Regions from separate parts of the Halomonas sp. 18071143 genome, predicted to be linked through region 2. Evidence: predicted binding sites of a transcription regulator. Region 2 holds the regulator's gene; the other holds the start of a gene.
What was found. The regulator PhoB, encoded in region 2, activates phosphate uptake and scavenging genes when phosphate is short. The targets are predictions, from matches to a motif close to TGTCATANNNNTGTCANA.
Positions count from the first base shown of each region.

Region 1: the regulator PhoB is predicted to act here: its motif matches at 2,177-2,194, upstream of KVY02_RS01590 (bifunctional metallophosphatase/5'-nucleotidase).

Region 1 covers NZ_CP078120.1:312,808-316,088, reverse strand. The annotation lists gene KVY02_RS01595 (sn-glycerol-3-phosphate import ATP-binding protein UgpC) at 1-403, shown strand, start outside; gene KVY02_RS01590 (bifunctional metallophosphatase/5'-nucleotidase) at 434-2,017, opposite strand; gene KVY02_RS01585 (glycosyltransferase family 4 protein) at 2,243-3,281, shown strand, end outside.
Region 2 covers NZ_CP078120.1:3,758,233-3,761,513, forward strand. The annotation lists gene KVY02_RS17655 (hypothetical protein) at 1-251, opposite strand, end outside; gene phoR (phosphate regulon sensor histidine kinase PhoR) at 579-1,874, opposite strand; gene phoB (phosphate regulon transcriptional regulator PhoB) at 1,877-2,566, opposite strand; gene ubiA (4-hydroxybenzoate octaprenyltransferase) at 2,663-3,281, opposite strand, start outside.

The DNA.
Region 1 (3,281 bases), 420 kb from region 2:
CACGCCCATGGAGATCTACACACGGCCTGCCACGCTGTTCGTGGCCCAGTTCATCGGCTCCCCTGCCATGAACATCCTGCCGCAGGCCTATCTGGCCCCCCAGGATCATCAAGGGATATTGAGCCAGCTGCCGGAAGGCACGGACACTCTGGGTATTCGCCCGGATGACATGCTGCTGACACCGCCTGCCGAGCCGCATATCGCCCTACGAGCCACGCTGATGCTATACGAAGCAGCCGGGGCCGAAAGCCACCTGTACGTGCATCTGGCCGACCGCCAACAGCCTACGGTACTGAAAACCGCAGGCCAGCCTCCCGTTCAGGAGGGCGAGACGCTCAACCTGTACGTCACCGCCGGTGCCCTGCACCCGTTCAATGCCACCACGGGGCAGCGCACCGGCTGAGCCTACCGCTTGCCCAGGGCGATGAAGTGACTATTCGTCCTGGGCAATATCGACAATACGACCTTGAGGCTGGTAAAACACCTCGCCATGGGACACCACGTGATCGCGCAACATTTCCCAATCGGTATGGCCCACGATGGTATAGCGCCCATCTTCATGGGCAGCGCCCAGCGCCGTGTGGCCATCGCCACCTGCCGCGGTGAAGTTGTTGGTGGCCACGGTATAGGTCTTGTCCGGATCGATCGCCTGCATGGCGCCTTCACGGTTCACCTCCAGGCTGATGAGACGCTCGCCTGCGGGCTGACGGCTGTCGTAGGTGAGCCGCGTGCCTTCCGACACCTGCAGGAAGCCGCCGCTTTCGTCCGGCGCATTGGTCAGGGCGATTTCGAAGGTTTCAAGCAGCTCGGCACCGGTGACTTCCAGTAACGTCAACCGGTTACCGAACGGCTGCACGGCGATCAGGTCGCCGACGGTGATATCCCCTTGGGGCAGCGCCTCACGAATACCGCCGCTGTTCTGTAGCGCCATGAGGGTGTCCGGTACCACCTTGCGCGCTGCATGGAGCTGACCGTCGGCAATCAGGTTGCCCAGCGCCGTCTCGTTGGCGCGTACGCTCAGCGCATCGCCCTGGCCATGACGAGGGTTGGGCAGCGCCAGAATCGCCTTCGCACCTACCTGTTCGTCACGCAGTGCCTCGATGGCCGCGGTATACGGTGCTAAAAGCTCCAGCGCAGCCGCATCCGGCGTGCGCTCGTCAACGGCCAGCAGCTCACCGCTGACCTCCTGCACCACGCCCTCGGCATCGAAGGTCACCTGCATGACTCCCAGGTGCTGGCCATACTCACCTGCCTGCCCTATCACGGTGGGCGCTGGCCAGTGCTCGGTCAGCAGCGTAGGCGGTGCGACCCGCGTATGGCTATGCCCCCCGATGATGACATCGATCCCCTCGACCTGCTCTGCCAGCAGCAGGTCGTTACCGACGCTGGGGTCGCTGTCGTAGCCCAGATGCGTGAGCGCAATGATCTTGTTGACTCCCTGTGCCTCGAACGCCTCGACCATCGTTTCGGCCGCCTGTCGATACTCACCAATGGTGACCTGGCCCGGGCTGGAGATGGCATCGCTATCCTGGGTGCTCAATCCGAAGATCCCGATACGCTCCCCCTGATGTTCGAGGATCATGCCGTCATAGAGATACCCCGGCTGGGGGTCGGCCGTGATGCTCTCCCCGAGGCGCTCGGCAAACTCGGGAGAAGCCGAAAAGTCCAGGTTGGCGCCTAAAATGGGGAAGTCTGCCCCTGCAAAGAACGCCGCCAACGCCTGATGACCGGTCTCAGGGTCACCCAGGTCGAACTCATGATTCCCCGGCACGAACGCGTCGTAGCCCATCAGGTTCATGAAGGTCAGTGCGTCCTGGCCCTGAAACTCGTTGAAGTAGAGCGTCCCGGAGAAGATATCCCCCGCATCCAGCAGCAACCCCTCGCCATAGGTCTCCCGGGCCTCGTTCAAGGTGGCCACCAGGGCCGGGTAAGCATCCGTGCGGCCATGCAGGTCGTTGGTGTGATAGATCGTCAGGGTAAAGGTATCGTCGGCCATCACGGCTGATGCCGAGATCATGAGTGCGCCTGCAATGGCGCATGGAGTAACAAAGTGTCGTGAGGTCATGGACTGAGTTCCTTCCGTCAGGGTCAAGTCACGTTCTTCTTCATATAACGATAGTTGCTCTCTGCAACACAAGGCATGGTCATTCGCCATGTCATCGCTTGTTCACTTGGCTGTCGCCTCGGTGTCACTGTTGAGCCTCACCATGGTGGCTAAACGTGATAAAGGGATGAATCGCTCATGCGACTCTGTATCGTCAGCGAAACATGGTCACCGGAAATCAACGGCGTCGCGCACACGCTGAACCGGCTGTGTCGTGAACTGCTGTTGCTGGGCATCACAGTGGACGTGATACGCCCGGCGCCGCGTCAACCCGGAAGCGCCGCGTGCGCTACTCGGGAACTTCAGGTCAGGCGGTTTGCGCTGCCTAACTATACCGACGTTCAGGTAGGCTTTGCCCGCCCCGGGAAGCTTCAGCGCTTTTGGCAGCAGTACCGCCCGGATGTCGTGTATCTGGCGACCCAGGGCCCGCTGGGCTGGGCAGCCCGCCAGGCAGCCCAGCGCCTGGACCTGCCACTGGTGGCCGGTTGGCATACCAACTTCGACCACTACTGTCAGGATTATGGGGTTGCCTGGCTGAGCAAAGCGACACGACGCTATTTGCGCTATTTCCATAACGGCTGCGCGCTCACCCTGGTGCCTACCCAGCAGCAAGCCGTGGCGCTGCGCCAGGATGGCATCAAAGACGTACAGGTGCTGTCCCGGGGCATCGACGGCGAACGCTTTTCGCCCGCCCACCGCGACCTCGCGCTGCGTCAGCAGTGGGGTGTCAGCGAGCATCAACCGGTAGCCCTGTACGTAGGGCGCCTGGCACCCGAGAAGAACCTTTCGCTCCTGCAGGAAACGTTGCAAGCCATGCGCAGCGCTCGCCCCGATATGGCTCAGGTCATCGTCGGCGACGGCCCGGCCCGCAGCCAGCTGCAAAAAGCCTTGCCCGAGGCCCACTTCACCGGTTTCGTAGACAAGCATTCGCTGGCTCGCCATTACGCCAGCGCCGACATGTTCGTGTTTCCCTCGCTGTCTGAAACCTGGGGCAACGTGGTGACCGAAGCCATGGCCAGCGGTCTGGCGGTCGTGGCGTTTCGCCACGCGGCCAGCGCAGAACTGATTCACAGTGGCCATAACGGCATCACCGTGGCGACCGACGATGCGCTGGGCTTTCAACACGCGGCGGTCACGCTGTGTCAGCACCCTGCCGATTACGCACGACTAGGAAGAG
Region 2 (3,281 bases):
TTGGTAGACTCTGGCTCATCCACGACGTCGGGACCTTGTGTGCCGTGATCAGTGGTCAGGTCTTCTGTGTCGTAGCTACCGGGCTCAGCCGTACCAGACTGTGTGTTCATGGGCTCATCTTCGACGGTTACATCCTGATTCTGGTCGATGGATGAGTGATCCGTGGTGTCTGCAAATGCCAGTGGACTTGCCATCAGGCCAAAAGAAACACCTAAAATACCAGCTTTCTTGAGTAGTTCCTTGGACATCATATTCCGCCTCCTCGATCGCTGTTAATACCGCATAGTTAAGGAAGAGTGACTTCATGTCTTACCAGTTCCTGCGGTAATCTTCCTTGCCTAGAATATTGCATACGTTGTGCCACGCATGCCAAAAATCAAAAAAATTATTTATTATCAATAATTTAAAAAAACAAGGATGGTATAAAGCATGGGCTCAGGGGGTCATGACCACGCCTTTGAGGTGGTTAAAAATGACACATGAGTGATGTGTGACCAGAGTTCTATGCCAATATGGCACACTTATACAGGGGTTGTGCAGGAAGCGGATAAGGAGGAGCGCAAAGCGTCATCGAGCCCTCAAGCCGAGCCGCTGACTCGCTTGGCAGGGAAGACACAGCGAAAGGATGCCCCCTCGCCAGGATGTGACTCTATGTTGAGCTGGGCCTCGTGGCGCAGCAGCACGTGCTTCACGATGGCCAGGCCCAGACCCGTCCCTCCTGTTGCCGTACTACGCCCTTTATCCACTCGATAGAAGCGCTCGGTCAGGCGGGGGATATGCACCGGATCAATGCCATCGCCATCATCCTCGACCTCGATACACCCGCTGCCGTTGGCGGCCACCGACCAGCGCAACGTGATCTGACTGCCTTCTGGGGTATAGCGCACGGCATTGAAGGCTAGATTGGAAATGGCGCTGCGCAGCTCCTGCTCGCTGCCGATCAAGCCAGCGTCGCTCTCCAGAATGACCTGCACACTGTGCTGCTGCCTGGAGAGCGCCAGGGCGTCTCGGCGAATGCTGTCGAGCATGGGGCCTACGGCCAGCGTCTGGTGATCATCGCCTCCCTGGTCGATTTCCAGCCGTGACAGCAGCAGCAGGTCGTTGACCAGATTCTGCATTCGTCGCGTCTGCTCCTCCATCTGTACGATCCCTTTACCCAATCGGGGAGGCAGCAGCTCCTTGAGGTCGCCGTAGGTTTCCAGATAGCCCGACAGCACGGTCAGCGGAGTGCGCAACTCATGGGAGACGTTGGCGACGAAGTCACGCCGCATCTGCTCCAGGCGATGCAAGCGCGTGATATCACGGGCCATGACCAGCCGCTCGTCATCGCCGTAGAGGGTGATCTGATACTGGAGGATGCGCCGCTCGTCGATCGGCGAGGTCAGCGTCAGCGGCTCGCTGTAGTCGCGGGCATTGAAGTAGCTGATGAAGCGAGGGTCGCGCAGCAGGTTGGTGATGTGCTGGCCACGATCGTGGGCGGTTTGCAGCCCCAGCATGTCGGTGGCCGCGCTGTTCCACCACTCCAGGTCGCCGTGGCGGTCCAGCATCACCACGCTATCGCGCATGGCTTCGGAGGACTCCTGGATTCTCGCCAGCGTCGCCCGTAAACGACTTTGGGTAATGCGCTGGCTTTTCTGGTAGCGATAGAGGCGGTCGAACAGCTCCCCCCACATGCCCTTCGCCGCCGGGGGCTCATCGTGGGGGTGAAGCGTCAGCCAAAGGAAGAGCGCTCGAAACTGGCGCAGATGATAGACCAGACAAAACAGCAGCCCCGCCGCCAGCCCGGCGCCAGGGTAATCCACCAGCCATCCCAGGCAGAGGCCCAACAGGGCCAGCCAGATGATGCGCCAGATCTCACGGCTCCACAGGCGCACGCTTACACTCGCGCAGAGAACCGGTACCCAGTACCGCGCACCGTTTGAATCAGATTTTGATGAGGCTCGCCCAGCGCTTTACGAAGACGACGAATATGCACGTCCACCGTGCGCTCTTCCACGTAGACGTTGCCACCCCATACCTGGTCAAGCAATTGGCTGCGCGTGTAGGCGCGCTCCTGATGGGTCATGAAAAACTGCAGCAGACGATACTCGGTAGGCCCCATTTCCAGCGCCTTGCCATGGGCGCTGACCCGGTGGCTCACCGGGTCCAACAGCAGACCATTGATTTCGATGGGGTCTTCCACGCCACGCGGCGTGGCACGGCGCAGCACGGCCTTCAGGCGGGCCACCAGCTCACGGGGGGAAAAGGGCTTGGTGATATAGTCGTCGGCACCCGCTTCCAGGCCCTGGATCTTGTTGTCCTCTTCGCCCTTGGCCGTCAGCATGATGATCGGCAGCTCGGCGGTGGCTTCTTCGCGCTTCAGCCGACGGGCCAGCTCGATGCCGCTGGTGCCCGGCATCATCCAGTCCAGCAGCAACAAGTCAGGCTGGTGGTCGACGACCATGGCGTGGGCATCCTGGGCGTTGTCCGCTTCAAGCACGCGATAGTCAGCCATCTCCAGCGCCACGGCGATCATTTCGCGGATCGGCGCCTCATCATCGACGATCAGTACGGTCTTGGCGGTCATTCCAGGGCCTCACGGTGCTCTATTCAGGAAGGTTCAATGACATGCGTGTGACGATAACACCATGACTTGATGACAGTTCCATGACACCCAGTCAATTTAGCCCGCTACCGGCCACCAGCTCAAGGCAATACCTGCAAAGACCAGCAGACCCGACCAGTGGTTGTTCAGGAAGGCCTGAAAACAGCGGTCTCGATCGCGCCCGACGATCAGCCACTGCTGGTACACGAACGTCGCCGCCATGCCCAGCAACCCCAGCCAGAAAAAGCCCCCTAGCCCAACGCGCAGCGCGACCCAGCTCAGCAGGGCCAGCACGCTTGCCTGCAGCACTCCGATGATCAGCCGGTCAGCACGGCCAAACAGCACGGCGGTCGACTTGATACCGATTTTCAGATCATCGTCACGGTCGACCATGGCGTACTGGGTATCGTAGGCAACGGTCCACAGCAGGTTGGCACTGAACAGCAGCCAGGCTTCCAGAGGCACGTGGCCCAATACCGCGCCAAACGCCATGGGAATGGCCCAGGAAAAGGCCGCGCCCAGCACCACCTGCGGGAAGTGGGTGTAGCGCTTCATGAACGGATACACGAAAGCCAGCAGCACGCCGCCCACCGACAGCAGCACGGTGAACCAGTTAGTCAGCAGCACCAAAATGAAGGCAGCGGCGACCAGCGCCACGAACAGCAGCTGGGCTTCGGTTTCGCTGATGCGTCCCGTG